One region of the Brevibacterium sp. HMSC22B09 genome, then DNA from elsewhere that is predicted to be linked to it. Evidence: riboswitches for the same ligand, from Rfam matches in the RefSeq annotation. Region 1 holds a riboswitch; each other region holds the start of a gene.

The links. A riboswitch is a leader RNA that binds a small molecule or an ion and turns the genes downstream of it on or off. The one in region 1 is predicted to bind thiamine pyrophosphate.
Region 2: linked by a shared signal. The riboswitch ahead of thiM (hydroxyethylthiazole kinase) and the one ahead of HMPREF3087_RS08140 (ECF transporter S component) in region 1 are both predicted to bind thiamine pyrophosphate.
Region 3: linked by a shared signal. The riboswitch ahead of thiO (glycine oxidase ThiO) and the one ahead of HMPREF3087_RS08140 (ECF transporter S component) in region 1 are both predicted to bind thiamine pyrophosphate.

Annotation. Positions count from the first base shown of each region.
Region 1 is NZ_KV786025.1:54,616-60,064, forward strand. Features, by position in the region: gene HMPREF3087_RS08130 (Z1 domain-containing protein) at 1-255, opposite strand, end outside; gene HMPREF3087_RS08135 (DNA cytosine methyltransferase) at 278-1,471, opposite strand; TPP riboswitch at 1,767-1,892, shown strand; gene HMPREF3087_RS08140 (ECF transporter S component) at 1,918-2,631, shown strand; gene HMPREF3087_RS08145 (ECF transporter S component) at 2,646-3,338, shown strand; gene HMPREF3087_RS08150 (ABC transporter ATP-binding protein) at 3,335-4,801, shown strand; gene HMPREF3087_RS08155 (energy-coupling factor transporter transmembrane component T family protein) at 4,788-5,449, shown strand, end outside.
Region 2 is NZ_KV786006.1:5,772-11,220, reverse strand. Features, by position in the region: gene HMPREF3087_RS03430 (pseudouridine synthase) at 1-592, shown strand, start outside; gene HMPREF3087_RS03425 (HsmA family protein) at 670-1,080, opposite strand; gene guaB (IMP dehydrogenase) at 1,331-2,851, shown strand; TPP riboswitch at 3,078-3,171, shown strand; gene thiM (hydroxyethylthiazole kinase) at 3,159-4,016, shown strand; gene thiE (thiamine phosphate synthase) at 4,013-4,711, shown strand; gene thiD (bifunctional hydroxymethylpyrimidine kinase/phosphomethylpyrimidine kinase) at 4,708-5,449, shown strand, end outside.
Region 3 is NZ_KV785998.1:39,343-44,791, forward strand. Features, by position in the region: gene HMPREF3087_RS01215 (MFS transporter) at 1-133, shown strand, start outside; gene HMPREF3087_RS01220 (aspartate dehydrogenase domain-containing protein) at 152-967, opposite strand; gene HMPREF3087_RS01225 (DUF808 domain-containing protein) at 964-1,953, opposite strand; gene HMPREF3087_RS01230 (YceD family protein) at 2,132-2,647, shown strand; gene rpmF (50S ribosomal protein L32) at 2,650-2,853, shown strand; gene rnc (ribonuclease III) at 2,858-3,568, shown strand; gene mutM (bifunctional DNA-formamidopyrimidine glycosylase/DNA-(apurinic or apyrimidinic site) lyase) at 3,568-4,500, shown strand; TPP riboswitch at 4,563-4,669, shown strand; gene thiO (glycine oxidase ThiO) at 4,655-5,449, shown strand, end outside.

The sequences.
Region 1 (5,449 bases):
CCAAAGATCACCGTCCGAGTCGGGGAAGTACCATCCTCGCTCCTTGATGTCCTGCCGGGCCGATATGTCATTGACGAAGAGAGTTGTGGATTTTTGGCGGAGTTGTTCTAGCTCGTTGAAGAATTCATCCAGCACAGCCTTGCCATAGGTGCTGAGCTGTCTGCGCGTCGCTGCTTCGGCCTCTTCCCGGTTCTGTGTCTTACGGTGGAAACCGTAGACCATCTCAATCGTGCGGCGCTCGTTCTCGTCCATCATTCTTCCTCGTCGTTGAGTGCGGCTAGTTAAAAAGCTGGGTGCGAATCTGACTCCATGACGGCAGGATGCCCTTCGACTCTCTGAGCACTTCTAGAAGGTTAGGCTCTGTTGTGTCGTAGGTGATGCCATTCAAGGTTTTGAAGAGTGCCTCGAAAATTGTTTTTGCGCCGAGTGGCGGCACAGCCATCCCGATCTGTTTTCGAACCGATGAGCGTGAGCCGCTGAAATTGAAATCGTCAGGAAATGTCTGCAGCCGGGCTCGCTCACGGTTAGTGAGTGCGCGGTTCTCTTCCCAGTGGTAGACGTGCGTGCCGCCCCCGCCTGAACCGGTGATGGTGTAGCTGGGCTCTTCTCTTCTCAGGCGCCTGTAGATATGGCTGAGTGTTGCTCCTTTGACGTTCAGCTTGAGGTTTTCTGGCATGGCAGCGCTAAAGGCGTTGCCACCTTCGGGTATGTATGTCAACCGTTGCCGTACGCGTTCAGTGTGAACAGGATCTTCCGTGTGTTTGACGTTCAATCCTGCTGGATATGTTGCGCTAAGCGCGGTTTCAGCTGAAACGTACCTGGGAAGGTTTAAAGCATTGTTTCTTGGTCCGTGACTAGGCGCCGGGACCTTGAATCTGACTTGTTCATCCTTGTGGATTCCAACAATGATGACTCGGTGCCGAGTCTGTGGGACACCGTACTCTTCGAATCGGTACAAATGGGGAACAATGTCGTAGCTTTTTCCCTTTGCCGCCTGCAGGTCAGCAAGTATTTGCTTAAATGCGTCACCTTGATTGGCGCTTCGAACTCCACCGACATTTTCGGCAACAAACCATTTAGGCTCTTTTTTATTCAATACTGCTACGCCGGCTTGGTATAGCCCACCGAAATCGCCCAACAGGCCTTTCTGTTTGCCCACAAGACTGAAGTCGTTGCACGGGAAACCAAACGCAAAACCATCGATGGGTTCAAAAGAATCTAAGTCCTTGATTGCCTCACGGGCGTCAATGTTTCGGACGGCTTGAGGCCGGTGGGCGAGGATGTTATTCCTGTAGGTTTCGCAGGAATCGCTGTCGATGTCGACAGCCCATTGGTGCTCAAGAACTATAGGGTCCGTGTTTGAGTTTGCTGGTACGACGTGCTCATTGAACGATTCAGCAGCCATTGATGCGCCGAGGGACAGCCCGCCGGGACCTGAAAAGAACTCCCCCATGGAGTAATGAGCAGCCACCAGCGCCTACCTCCCGGTCTGCAGATCCCGCAATAGTCGGTTTTTGTCTTTGCCCCGAGTTTGGCGATTCGTGGCTGACTTTGACTTCCTGATGCAGCATATCGCCAGGCACTGACATAAGCGAATAGAAACGCTGGCCTTGAGCCGATGGGCTGTAATTCCATGGGTACGCAGCGGCGCTCATTCGAGAATCCCACCACGAGTGGCCTCGGGTCTAAGGTGGCACCGTCTTCATGCGAACTGTGTCCTTCCACCCAATCCCGTGCGCCAGCGCACTGTCCTTGCTAAGGTATCGGCCGTACGACAGGGGAGCGCCTCGGATCAAACCTAGAGATCCGAACAAGGGCGCTGAGAGTGCGATGCCGCAGACCCTCGAACCTGCCCGGTTAGCACCGGCGAAGGAAGTCGAGCACACTCTTGACCCCTCCTTGCCTTGAGGAGGACTCATGACACAGGACAACCGTGTCCAGCCCGGACACCACACCAACCCAAGCAACCCGAACACCACCTCGTCAGCACAGACGAAAAACCCACGGCCACAGAGCACGCAGACAAAAACCAGCCTGCGCTGGCGGACCGTTGACATCATCGTCACCGTCGTCATCGCAGTAGCAGTCGGCGTCATCTTCTGGGGAGTCGCTGCCATTTGGGGCGTCTTCGAACTCTGGACCGTCGCATTCCCACCACTGGTCGGCCTGTTCGGCGGCATCTGGGTGCTTGCAGGGCCACTGGCCGGAATCATCGTCCGCAAACCCGGTGCGGCCATCATCGCCGAAACACTCGCCGCTGTCGTCGAAGCAGTGCTCGGCTCCCACTTCGGTGCAACCGCCATCATCTCCGGCCTCCTGCAGGGAGCCGGCGCCGAAATCGTGCTCCTCGCCTTCCTCTACCGCAAATGGAACCTGCCCGTCATGCTCCTGTCCGGCCTCGGCGCAGGTGTCGCCCTGGTGGTCGGCGAAATAGTCATGTACTACGCCAAATGGGCTATGACATTCAAGGTCGTCTACGCCGTGTGCGGAATCGCCTCCAGCATTATCATTTCCGGGTTGGGTGCATGGCTCCTGTGGAAGGCAATCGTGCCCACAGGCGCACTGTCAGCCTTCGCTTCCGGGCGGACGACAACCACACCCCGCCAGCACACAACCCCCAACCGCACATGAACTGAAAGACCCCGATGACCCACACCGCACACACCACGCCCACACGCAGCCTCACATGGCGCACCGTTGACATCATCGTCGCAGCAGTGCTCGCCGTCGCACTCGGTGCCGTGTACTTCGCGTGGACGTCCCTGCGGCCGATCATCGACGTCCCGTTCAACCTCGTGTTCCCACCAACCACGGGCCTAGTCGGCGGCCTCTACCTGCTGGCCGGGCCCGTGGGGGCACTCATCATCCGCAAACCCGGCGCCGCGATCGTGTGCGAACTCATCGCCGCAGCAACCGAAGCTCTCCTGGGTTCCGTCTTCGGCCCGGTCATCCTGTTCACCGGCCTGTGCCAGGGCATCATGACCGAACTCGTCTTCGCCCTGACCCGTTACCGCCGCTACACCCTCGGCATTTCCGTCTTCGCAGGCCTAGCACCCGCCATTTCGGTCTCCATCACCGACAACATCTTCTGGAACGCCGGCTGGGCCCTCGAATGGCAGCTGGTCTTCGCCGCCTGCGCCCTGGTCTCCGGACCCGTATTCGCCGGCCTGGGCGGCTGGTTCGTCTACCGCGCCATCCGCCGGACCGGAGTGCTGACCGGATTCGCATCCGGCACCGACCCGCGCCCGAGGCGCCGCCCACCTCACGCCGCCTCCTCACCCGAAGGTGCGGGTCACCGGGGGAGCCCCTCAGAAAGTGAAAGTCCCGCAGATTCGTGACCACCACCTCGTCATCCCGACCCGCGGCAGTGTCCGCCCGCGGGTTCACCTGGTACCACTCCGGCCGTTCAGAACCGGCCGTTTCCGACCTCGACCTTGAAATCCCAGCCGGCCAGAAAGTTCTGCTGGTCGGCGGTTCCGGTGCTGGAAAATCAACGTTCCTCCACGCCGTTGCCGGTGTCCTGCCCGATGAATCCGGCGAACAGTTCGGCGAACTCCTGGTTGACGGCCTCCCACCGGACCCCGCCCGCGGAATCTCCGGGCTTGTTCTGCAGGACCCCGATTCGCAGGTGATCCTCGCCGAAGTCGGCGACGATGTCGCCTTCGGCATGGCCAACGTCGGCATCCCAGCCGCAGACATCGCCCGCCGAATCCCCGAAGCTCTCGCCATTGTGGGCCTCGACGTCCCGCTGACTCACCCGACGGCAGCTCTGTCCGGTGGGCAGAAACAGCGCCTGGCCATCGCCGGGGTTGTCGCCATGCAGCCGGGCTTGCTGGTGCTTGACGAACCCACCGCCAACCTCGACCCATCAGCCGTCGAATCCGTGCGCGACTCCATCATCGCCGCGCAAGAAGCCACCGGCGCGACCATGCTGATCGTCGAACACCGCCTGCCGGTGTGGACCGAACACGTCGACCGGATTGTGGTTCTGGGCCCCGGCGGTGTTCTCGCCGACGGCAGCCCTGACACGATCCTTGGCGACCAAGCCTTGCGTCCCTCACTGGAGGCTGCCGGGCTGTGGCTGCCCGACGCCGCCCTGCCCACGCCGTACGTGCCGACCATTGGCGAAACCCTCATGACCGCCGACGGCCTGGGCGTTCAGCGCGAAAACAGCGAACCCGTCGCCGAACTGACCGCAGCGATTCACGCCGGCACAGCGCTCGCACTGACCGGCCGCAACGGTGCCGGAAAATCCACCACCGCACTGACCTTGGCCGGTCTGCTCAAACCCGCATACGGCCAGCTCACGGCAGCAGATCAGCTGAGCACCCTCAACGGCACAGTCCGTCCGACCAAACACAGTGACCCTTTCCGGTGGAGCTCCCGCGAACTCGTGCCCCGCATCGGCATGGTGTTCCAAGAACCCGAACACCAATTCCTGCGCCCCACTGTCTTGGACGAACTGCGGTTTGGTCCACAGCGAGCCGGCTGGGATCCCCAAGCGGCAGACGAACGCGCCGAACAGCTCCTGGCCGCGCTGCGCCTGGAACACTTGGCTGACATCCACCCGCAGCAGCTCTCCGGCGGTGAAAAGCGCCGCCTGTCAGTGGCCGCAATGCTCGCTGCCCGGCCGCGCATCCTCATCATCGACGAACCCACCTTCGGCCAAGACGCCCGCACGTGGCGAGCGCTCGCCGAACTCGTCATCGACGAACTGCGCGCCGGCCAAGCGGTCGTGACCGTCAGCCACGACGAACCCTTCATCGACACCCTGGGGGCGGTGCGCTGTGAATTCGCCTGACAACCACACCACCGCCCAGCCGACCCCAGCACCCGGTGAGGGTGCGGCGGGCAGCCCGGCGGCGCCTCGTGCGGTGATCCTGCCCCGCTCAGCAGCCCCCGTGCAGGTGGACCTGCTGGTGCCCATCCGCCGGCGCACCGCGTTCGTGCGCGCCAACCCGCTGTCGAAGATGGCGCTCGCGTTCATCCTCATGTGCGGTGTGCTGTTCAGCATCGACATCGTCAGCGCATCCGTCATGCTGGCCCTGCAGGTGCTCCTGCTGCCGTTGACGGGCCTGCGGATCGGCGTGATGCTCAAACGCCTGTGGTTCCTGCCCGGCGCGGCCCTCATCGCCGCCTGGGCCACAACAATCCTGGCGGAGAAAACCGGCGACGTACTGGTGCACATCGGCCCACTGCTCATCACCACCGGATCGCTGGCATCCGGTACCGCAATCGGCGTGCGCGTGCTGGCGCTCGCCCTGCCTGGAATCGCCATCGCATCGACCGTCGACCCCACCGACTTGGCCGACGCACTCGTGCAGAAGCTGCGCCTGCCGGAGCGGTTCGTCATGTCAGCGCTCGCCGCCACCCGCCTGGTCACGCTGTTCACGGCCGAATGGCAGACGCTGTCCTTTGCCCGCCGCGCCCGAGGTGTCGGCCCCGACAC
Region 2 (5,449 bases), on a different contig from region 1:
GGACCGCGTGACCGCCGGGCTGCTGCTGTTCTCCCGCCGGCCAGAAACCCGAGGCGCCTACCAGGTCCTCTTCCAAAACCGCCGCGTGCACAAAACCTACCGGGCGCTGGCCTGGCTGCCGGACGATTTCGACCCCGATGCGCTGCCGGCCGTCCGCCGCACCCGCCTGCACAAAACCAAAGGCGACCGCCAAGTGGTCGAAATTTCCGGTGCGCCCAACACCGAAACCCGTTTGCGGTTCGAGGGTGTTCGCGGCCGAGTTGCCCGCCGGCTCCCGCCGGATTCGGCACCGGTCGTAGGGCCGGAAGCCTCACTCCCAAATCACGAGGCGGAGCTCACCTCAATCGGCGAGTTCGCCTTAGAACCGGTCACCGGAAAAACCCATCAGCTGCGCGTCCATCTGAATGGACTGGGTGTGCCGATGGTGGGTGATCCCGTTTACCCGGCCGACTGGGCGCCGGACCCGTATGACTTTTCCGATCCGCTGCAGCTGGTGGCAGACGGGCTTCGGTTTCTTGATCCGCTCAGCGGGAAAGCGCGGGAGTTCCAGTCGAACTTCCCACTCAGCGTGCCCACGGGGCTGGCTCGGTGAGAACGGCGTGGTGAGCGGCGCCTCGTAAGCCGGACCGGTACCTCGTCAGCCGGACCGGTACCTCGTCAGCCGCACGCTCACGCGACCATTGAGGAGACCATTCCGGTCAGGTAGGGCACCAGCCAGATGGCCCACACAGTCACGGAGAACTTGTGGAAGATGGCCTTGGCGCGTTCGGTGCCCTTGATCATCACAATGAGCGCCCAGAAGAAGTGCACCGCCATGAGGATCAGCGCAATCAGGCCGGTGATCGCCATGGTGATCGACAGGATCTGGGCGAGAGAACCATCGGGGGCGTTCGACATTGTCGAATTGCCTGCGGCGGCAATGCGGCGCATGACCTCGGTGCCGGAAGCATCGAATAGCAGACCCAGTCCGAACAGGGCCACGTGCGGCCAGGTGAGGGTCTTCTTCAGCCGCTCGGCCCACACGCCGATCGTGTAGAAAACCAGTGCCAGTGAAATGAGGACAATCGCAAGAATCAGCATGCCTTCAGCCTCGCGCGTTCCTACTTTCTGCACATCGCGCAGAAAGCTGAACTTGGGGTCATACTTTCGGATGATTCTGCGCGTGAGCGGCACCAAGCGCACCGCCCACATGACCATCCAACCCGCGCCGCTTACGCGTGCGCGAACCCCTTAGGATAGGTTCAGAAAAAAGCCGCGGACGGCAGGCACGTGTCAAGCACATGTCCCGCGCACATCAGGCGGCAGCGGTCCAACCGGAGGAAGGGTTCTCGTGCCAGAGGTTCACCAGCATTTCAAAGACGCAGAAGATCCGTTTTCGCTTACCGGCTTGACCTATGACGACGTCCTGCTGCTGCCGGGCGACACCGATGTCATCCCGTCGGAAGCTTCGACGAAAACCCGGCTGACGCGCGAACTCGACATCGCGGTTCCGCTGGTCTCAGCCGCTATGGACACCGTGACGGAATCCCGCATGGCAATCGCCATGGCCCGCTTCGGCGGTCTGGGCATCATTCACCGCAACCTGTCGAAAGAAGACCAGGCTGCCCAGGTCGACTACGTCAAGCGCTCCGAATCCGGCATGATCACCGACCCGGTGACGATCACCGCCGAAAAGTCGCTCGAAGAACTCGACTACATGTGTGGCCAGTACCGCATTTCCGGCCTGCCGGTGGTTGATGACGATGACACGCTGGTCGGCATCATCACCAACCGCGACCTCCGCTTTGTGCCGCGCGCTGACTTCGCCACCACCACGGTCGGCGAAATCATGACCAAGATGCCGCTCATCACCGCCCCGCACGACGTTTCGGCTGAGAAGGCCTACGAACTTCTGGCAGAGCACAAGATCGAAAAGCTCCCGCTGGTCGACGAAAACAACAAGATCCAGGGCCTCATCACGGTCAAGGACTTCGTCAAGCGCGACGAATACCCCGACGCGTCGAAGGACGGCGAAGGCCGCCTGCTCGTCGGTGCTGCGGTCGGCTTCTACGGCGATGCCTTTGAGCGCGCGGGCCTGCTGGCCGAAGCCGGTGTGGACGTGCTTGTGGTCGACACCGCCAATGGCCACGCCCGCGGTGTGACGGACATGATCAAGTCGCTGAAGAAAGACCCGGCGTTCAAGAACGTGCAGGTCATCGGCGGCAACGTGGCCACCCGCGCGGGCGCTCAGGCACTCATCGACGCCGGCGCTGACGCCATCAAGGTGGGTGTGGGCCCAGGCTCCATCTGCACCACGCGCGTTGTCGCCGGTGTGGGCGTTCCGCAGGTCACCGCCATCAACCTGGCGTACCAGGCCGCCCGCGAAGCCGGAGTGCCCGTGATCGGCGATGGTGGTCTGCAGTACTCGGGTGACATCGGCAAGGCTCTTGTTGCCGGCGCTGATTCGGTCATGCTCGGTTCGCTGCTGGCAGGCTGTGAGGAAAGCCCCGGCGAACTCATCCTGGTCAACGGCAAACAGTACAAGGCCTACCGCGGTATGGGTTCGCTGGGCGCAATGGCGCCGCGCAAGGGCAAGTCATACTCGAAGGACCGCTACTTCCAGGCTGATGTCGCCACTGACACCGACCTCGTGCCGGAAGGCATTGAGGGGCGCGTGGCCTACCGCGGTCCGCTGCGCCAGGTCGCCTACCAGCTGACCGGCGGCCTGCGCCAGACCATGTTCTACGTGGGTGCCCGCTCGATTCCGGAACTGAAGGACAAGGGCCAGTTTGTGCGCCTGACCACCGCGGGTCTGAAGGAAAGCCACCCGCACGACATTCAGATCACCCAGGAAGCCCCCAACTACCACTGATCCGCCGCAGCCTGACCGGCTGCTGCTGTGAATATCTGCTGTGCGCCCGAGCCTCTGGCCGGGCGCACAGCTGTTTTTCTGGGTTTTTCTCACAGACCCTTTCTCACGAGGTGGAGCGCGCCTTTTCTGGTCTGCTCGGCTGCTCTGCGGACCGGTCTGCGGCGGAGCGGGATTGTGCCGTGGCTCTGCGTCATGCGCTTGTGTCAGTGGTGGGTGTTAGGGTGAGCGAAGTGACACGGGGTGCCGTTATACAGCGGCTGAGATTAACCCGTTGAACCTGTGTGGTTAGGACCAGCGAAGGGATGTCATGGAACTCAAAGACTATGCGGGCACGCTGCTTGAGTCTCTGCGTCAGCGCACGCCTTTAGTGCACTGCATTGTGAACACGGTTGTTCAGCAGTTCGCCGCGAATGTGCTTTTGGCAGCGGGTGCCAGTCCCGCCATGATCGACCACGAAGCTGATGCTGCTGATTTCGCCGGCATTGCAGATGGTCTGCTCATCAACTTCGGCACCCCAACATCGCACCAGTACCTGTCAGCCGACGGTGCCATCGACACCTTCAACCAGGCCGGTAAACCGTGGGTTCTCGACCCCGTGGGCTTTGGGATTTCCGGGCACCGCACCTCCCGGATTGTGCGCGCACTGAACAGCCGCCCGGCCGTTGTGCGCGGCAACGCCTCCGAAATCATCGGCCTGGCACAGCAGTCCGGCAGCGCCCGAGGAACCGACTCAACGCACTCAGTTGACGACGCCCTCGGGGCAGCCGCAAGCCTCGCCCAGTCAGGCATCGTCGTCGCTGTTTCCGGGGAGTCCGACGCCATTGTCTTTGCCGACGATTCCGGCACGCACACCGTGACAATCAGCGGCGGCAGCCCCTATATGCCCAGCGTCATCGGCACGGGGTGCTCGCTAGGAGCGCTCACCGCCGCCTATGCGGCAGCGGCCGCCCACACTCCGCAAACACAGGACCTCAGCCAGCAGGTAAGCACCGGCGTGGCTGCAGCGACAGCGCACCTGCACTTCACCTCGGCCGCCCAGGTGGCACACGAAAAAGCCAGCGGGCCCGGCACATTTGCCGCGCACTTCCTCGACGGCCTCTACGCTGCCCAACCTGAACACCTAGCCCGGATCCAGACCACGTGGACAACAGGAGGAATCGCATGAGCGCACCACTGGGCCGCCTGTCCGAATACAGCACTGACCTCTACCTGGTGACCGACACGGCGATGGCCGAAAGTGTTGGCCGCACAGTCGCCGACACCGTCGCCCAGGCAATTGCCGGGGGAGTGGGCATTGTGCAGGTGCGCGATAAGCACATTGACGACGCCGGCTTCGAAAAGCTCACGGTGAGCGTGCTCGATGCTGTTCAGCAGGCCCGTGAGGAACAGGGCATCGACACCGAGATCCCCGTTTTCGTCAATGACCGCGTTGATGTCGCCGCCCGCCTGCTGGAGCAAGGCCGGAAAGTCCACGTGCACGTGGGTCAGGGCGACATGTCAGCAGACGATGTTCGCCAGCGCATCGGTGCGGAACCGCTGCTGGGAGTTTCAGCCCAAGAGCCCGAACACTTTGAACGCGCCCGCAGTCAGGAAGTCGATCTGCTGGGCATCGGTCCGGTGTACGCAACCCAGACCAAAGAAACCGGTCGCAGCGCCATCGGCCCTGACGGTTTCCGGAAACGCGCCGAAATGGCGGGCCTGCCCGCTTTTGCCATCGGCGGCATCAAAGACCACAACGCGGCAGCCCTGCGCGGCACGGGTGCTGCGGGAATCTGCGTCGTGTCAGCCATCATGACCGCACCCGACCCAGCGGCGGCCGCACGCAGCATCCTTACGGCTTACACAGGAGAAAACTCATGACCGCAACCGGCCCTCGTCCTCCCGTCGCCGTCACGATCGCCGGCACTGACCCCTCCGGCGGTGCGGGAATCCAGGCGGACCTCAAAACCTTCACCGCGCGCGGCGCCTACGGGGCCAGCATCATCACCGCCCTCGTCGCACAGAACACCCACGGGGTCAGCCGCATCTACGAAATCGACCACGACTTCGTGATCGACCAGTTCGATTCGGTTGTCGACGACATCTACGTTGATGCCACCAAGTCCGGCATGCTCGGCACACCCGAACTCGTGCAGACAACAGCCGACTACGCCGCGGCTGGCCGTCTGGGATTCCTTGTGGTCGACCCCGTCATGGTCGCCACATCCGGGCACCGACTGCTGGCAGAAAACGCCATCGATGCGGTGCGCACGGTTCTGCTGCCGCAGGCCGGCATCATCACCCCCAACCTGCCGGAAGCAGCACTCCTGCTGGGCGACGACGAACCCGAAGCCGGCAGCCCCGCACAGATGCGCGAACAGGCTGCGCGCCTGCTGAAAATGGGGCCGAAAGCCGTGCTGCTCAAGGGCGGCCACGGGGCAGAGGACATCGTCACCGACATCCTCGCGGTTGCCGAAGGCGACGACATCGCGTGGCGCGAATTCAGCCACCCGCGCGTCTTTTCGCCCAACACCCACGGCACCGGCTGCACGCTGTCGGCGGCCATCGCAGCTGAGGTTGCCCACCGCCGCCACGCCCTGGCGCAGGCGGGCGAAGACC
Region 3 (5,449 bases), on a different contig from region 1:
TGCGGCTTCGGCCGTGGCCTCCGTCGCCGGGGTCGGCTCGATCTTCTTCTTGTCAGGCGGGGTGCTGATGTTGGCAGCAGGCCTGACTCTGCGGGCACCTCGCCCGAAAACCGCCGAGGTGCCGGACCGGTGAGGTGCAGGGCGGCTGGGTTCAGCTGCCGGCCAGTTCCAGCAGGTCGCCCACGATTGAAATTGCCGTGAGCGCACTCGTCGACGGATTGTGCGGTGAGGGAGCACTCGAGATGCGGAACGTGAAGTCGCCCGCCGCACCGGAGGCTTCGATGTCGTGGAACGTGGGGTCGTCTGATCCGTTCCCGATCAGCTCGACGCGCACTCGGGTCAGCGATGCGCGCAGGGACTCGGGCGACACACGGCCGTCGGGAAGGCCCCGCTCGGCGGTTGCCCAGGCCAGAGCTGTTGCCACGTTGAGGTTCGAGGGGAACTTCTCAATTGCCTCTTCCGGGTCACCGTCGAACACCTGCGCGGTCTGCCCAGCCGGCAGCTGTTTCAGGCGCGTGCGCTCGTCATCGTCCATCCAGTCCTGGACGAGGGTGGACGCCTTCTTCGTCGTGGTGATGGACACGCGATCGAAGCCGAGCAGAGCGGCTGAGCGCAGCACGTCGAAACCGCCGATCGCACCATTCGTGACCACCAGGTTCGGCATGCCCAGCAGCACCTCGGCCGTCTGCTGATCAGCCAGCGCTCCCACACTGGTCAGCACGAACGGCTTGCCGATCGCGGCAATTCGCGGGGCGTAGGCGCGCACTGCGGCACCGCCGGCGCACTCAACAATGACGTCGGCGCCCTCAGCCGCCTCTTCCAGACGGTCCTGCCCGAAGATCGGGATGTCGGACTCACGATCAGTGTCGCGGTGGACAACAGCCCCGCACACTTCGACGGGGCGGCCCTCCAGCAGACTCTGAATGTCGTTGGCGATCGTGCCCATGCCGATAAGCAGTGCTTTCACTGTGTCCTCCCTGACGAACCGTTTGCGGCTGCCGAAGCGGTGCTTTCGTCAAGGTTCTCAGCGCTCTTCCTGTGCAGCAAGGGGTAGAGCACCCAGAACGCGATCGTTCCGGCCACGAGTCCCAAAACTGCTGAAAAGAACGTGTTGACCAGCCATCCCAAAGCCGCACCGAACGCTCCCGTGGCTGCGGCAACCGTGGTTTCACAGGCGTGGACGAAGTCGTAGATCGGGCTGAAGCCCAGATCGTGCATGCCGACCAGCAGAATGTGACCGCCGACCCACAACATCGCGATGACGCCGACAATTGAAAGTGTCTTCATGACAATCGGCATGGCCTTCACAATGCCGAGCCCCAGCTTTTCGGTTGAGGGCTTCTTCGCCAGGTGCAGTCCGACATCGTCCATCTTCACAATGACTGCCACGACCCCGTAGACCAGGGCTGTGATGAACAGGGCAACCACGATGAGTGAAATGAGCCTGGTCCAAAAGCCCAAGTGGTCGACCGTGGACAGGGCGATAACCATGATTTCGGCCGACAGGATGAAGTCGGTGCGCACAGCCCCGCGGACGATCTGCTTTTCCTGTTCGGGACCGCGTTCGACCGCCGGAGCCTCTTTCGCATGGGAACGACCAAGTACCAGTTCCCACAGTTTTTCGGCACCTTCGTAGCTCAAATACAGCCCGCCGATCATAAGCAGGGGAGTGAGCACCCACGGGAGGAACTGGCTGAGCAGCATGATCGCCGGCAGGATGAACACCAGTTTGTTGATGATCGACCCGCGGGCGATTTTCCACACAACGGGGAGTTCGCGAGCCGGCGAAAAGCCGTCGACATAGCGCGGGGTGACCGCAGCATCGTCAACAACAACACCGGCGGCTTTGGCCGAAGCACGCCCGGCTGCAGCACCGATGTCATCGACGGATGCGGCAGCTGCGCGCGACAGTGCGACAACGTCGTCAAGAAGGGCGGCAAGACCACCGGCCATAGGAGGATCCTCACTGTTGGAATGCGGGTCAGACAGATTCTACGGGCACTATCTGCACCGGGAGCACAGCAATTTGCCCGGCCACGGCGGCCTGGACTAGAATGGAACGCTGTGTGTCATCAGGGGCGCACATATTTCGACGGCCATCAAACACTGGGAAACGCGAAAGGGGAGAGCCGTGGAACGCAAAGATCTGCAGCTCGACCTGCGCAAGCTCGGCGTAGCCGACAAGCCCGGCGCGTGGACCGATGTCGACGTGACCGTTGCCGCCCCTGAGGACTTGCGGAACGAAATGATCGGCGTCCCGGAAGGGGATCCGCTCACGGTTCGTCTGCGGCTGGAAAGCGTTGTCGACGGCATCTACGCCTCGGGAACCTTCGAAGCCCTGGCCAAAGGTCAGGATGCGCGGACGCTCGAGGACCTCGAACTGCCCCTGTCAGTCGAAGTCCAGGAGCTCTTCGTCTACGAACGCGGAGAAGACGAAGACTCCTATGCCGTTGAACGCGATAAGATCAACCTCGAACCGCTCATCCGCGATGCAGTCGTGATGGCGCTTCCGCTCAACCCGGTGGAATCGGACGACGATGGCGAATTTTCGTACACCGTCGGCGAATTCCCCGAAGACGAAGAAGCGGGATCGATCAACGATCGCCTCGCGGCACTGAAACATCAGTTAGAGAAGAAAGAGAGCTAGACGTGGCTGTTCCGAAGCGTAAGATGTCGCGCAGCAACACCCGCCACCGTCGTTCGCAGTGGAAGGCTCAGGTCCCCGGCCTGGTCAAGACTGTGGAGAACGGTCGCGTTGTGTACTCGCGCCCCCACCACGCAAAGCTGGTGGAAGACTCCAACGGCAACCCCCTGTTCCTTGAATACAAGGGACGTAAGGTCGCTGACGCCTGACACTATGACTGAAGCGCAGAATCTGCGTGAACTCAACGAGCGTCTCGGGATCGACATTGATCCCGAGACGCTTCGTCTTTCACTCACACACCGTTCCTACGCCTTTGAAAACGGCGGCATCCCCACCAATGAGCGCCTGGAGTTCTTAGGCGACTCCGTGCTGCAGCTGGTTGCCACCGAATGGCTGTTCCACAACAACCCGGCAATGGCCGAAGGGCGTTTGGCGAAAATGCGCTCCGCCGTCGTCAACACCCGTGCTCTGGCCGCTGTTGCCCGCCAGTACGGCATCGGCGACTACCTTCTGCTGGGCAAGGGCGAAGAGCTCACCGGCGGGCGCAACAAAGACTCGATCCTGGCCGACACAGTCGAAGCGATCATCGGCGCCTGCTACATCAGCCAGGGCCGGCAGGTAGCGGAAGACCTCGTGCACAGGTTCGTTGACCCCATGCTCGATGACGCCGTCAACCTCGGTGCCGGCATGGACTACAAAACCACCCTGCAGGAAGCCGCCGCGGACCTCGGCCTGGGAGTCGTGACTTACGACATCACCTCGGAAGGACCCGACCACGCGCGCGTCTTCACGGCGCAAGCACAGCTGGGCGACACCACGTGGGGCAGCGGTGAGGGAACGTCGAAGAAGAACGCCGAACTCGTCGCCGCCGAAGCAGCCGTCAAGGCCATCCGGGAGAAACACCCCGACTGGTCCCGCGCCTGATGCCGGAACTGCCGGAAGTTGAGCACGTTCGCCGCGGGCTTGAACCGTGGGCGGTCGGCTCGCGAATCGAATCCCTGCGGGTGCTCGACCCGCGCATTCTGGGCACCACCTCTAAGCGCACGGTCGATGCGACCGCTGTTGACCGTCTGACCGCCTCTGTTCCCGGCGGTCGTGTCGAAGGGGCGTGCCGCCGCGGCAAGTTCATGTGGCTGCCCCTGGCCACAGGCTCCGTCTTTCCCGACTCCGCTTCCGAGGTGCCGGCCGGCTGGGCAGTGGCCCTCCACCTCGGCATGTCAGGGCAGGTGAGGATCCACACCGCCGCCGATGCCGTGCATCGGCACACCAGGGCCGTGTTCGACATGTGCTCAGCCGACGGGACCCCGTGGCAGATGCGGTTTGTCGATCAGCGGATCTTCGGCCACATCGGCCTGGAGCCTCTCGTGACGGGGCTTGGCTCGCCGCGTCTGGTTGCGGCTTCGGCCGCCCGGATTGCACCGGACCCCTTCGAGGACGGATTCGATGCGGAAGGCTTAGCGCGGACTCTCAAGGGCCGCCGCACAGCAATCAAGGCCGCTCTGCTGGATCAGGGCGTGGTGTCCGGAATCGGCAATATCTACGCTGACGAGGCGCTTTTCGCCGCGGGAGTCCACCCTGCCGCCCGGACCGACCGCCTGCGCATCAGCCGGATTGAAAACACCCTGCACGCCGCCCGGGACGTCATGGCCCGTGCCATTGAGGCCGGCGGAACGAGCTTTGACGAACTGTACGTCAACGTCAACGGCGAATCCGGATACTTCGACCGCAGCCTCGGCGTCTACGGCAAAGCCGGCAGTCCGTGTACCCGGTGCGGTGAAACCGTGCGCAGCAGCACGATTGCCGGACGCACATCCCACTGGTGCCCCACCTGCCAGAAACCCCAGAGGCGGTACTGACACCGCCCGCTTGTTCCAAGAGCGCAGGCTATTTGCTCCAGCACCGTCGGAGGCTTACTCTGAGGGCGGTTCATGGGAGCCGGGACACGCCCGGCTGAGAGGGCGAAGCGGCCGACCATCAGCACTCGAAGCGGATCATGCCGACGTGAGGAGAATGGTGAAGACAGCGGTCATCGGGGCGGGAATCCTCGGACTCGCCACAGCCCTGCGGCTGCAGCGCGCAGGCCACGATGTCACCGTTTTCGATCCCGCGCCGGTCAGCGGAGCCTCCTACGCGGCCGCCGGCATGCTCGCCCCCGTTGCTGAAGTCCAGTTCGGCCAAGACAGTCTGCTGCCCATCATGCAGAAAGCCCTCGACGAATACCCGGAGTTCCTGGAACTGCTCGGGATGCCACATGACGCGGTCGGCTACGAAACCGCCGGAACCCTCCTGGTGGCAGCGGACCCCGGCGACCGCGAACACCTCGAACGAATGGAGAGGGCCTACGGCGAACGCGGACTGGCGTTCAACCACCTGCCCGGCAGCAGGCTCGCGCGTCTCGAACCCGCCCTGGCTCCGGGCCTGTCAGCCGGGGCTGAAATCCCCGGTGACCTGCGCATCGACCCACGCCGTTTCACGAACGCCATGCTGGAAGCACTGGGACCGGAGGCACTTGTCCGGCAGCGCGTCACCCGCCTAGAGGGTGCGGCCGTCGAAACCGCTGACGGCGTTCTTCACAGCTTCGACACGACAGTCGTGGCCGCCGGCATGGGCATCGCCGACATCGCGGGGCTGCCTGAAGACGCGGCACTGAGCCTACGGCCGGTCTACGGCGATGTCATCCGCGTGCGAGTACCCGAAAACCGTCTGCGCTTCGGCCCGCTGCTATCCCGCACTGTCCGCGCCGTCGTCACCGGCCGCAGCGTGTACGTCGTGCCGCGGGCAAGCGGCGAAATCGTCATCGGCGCA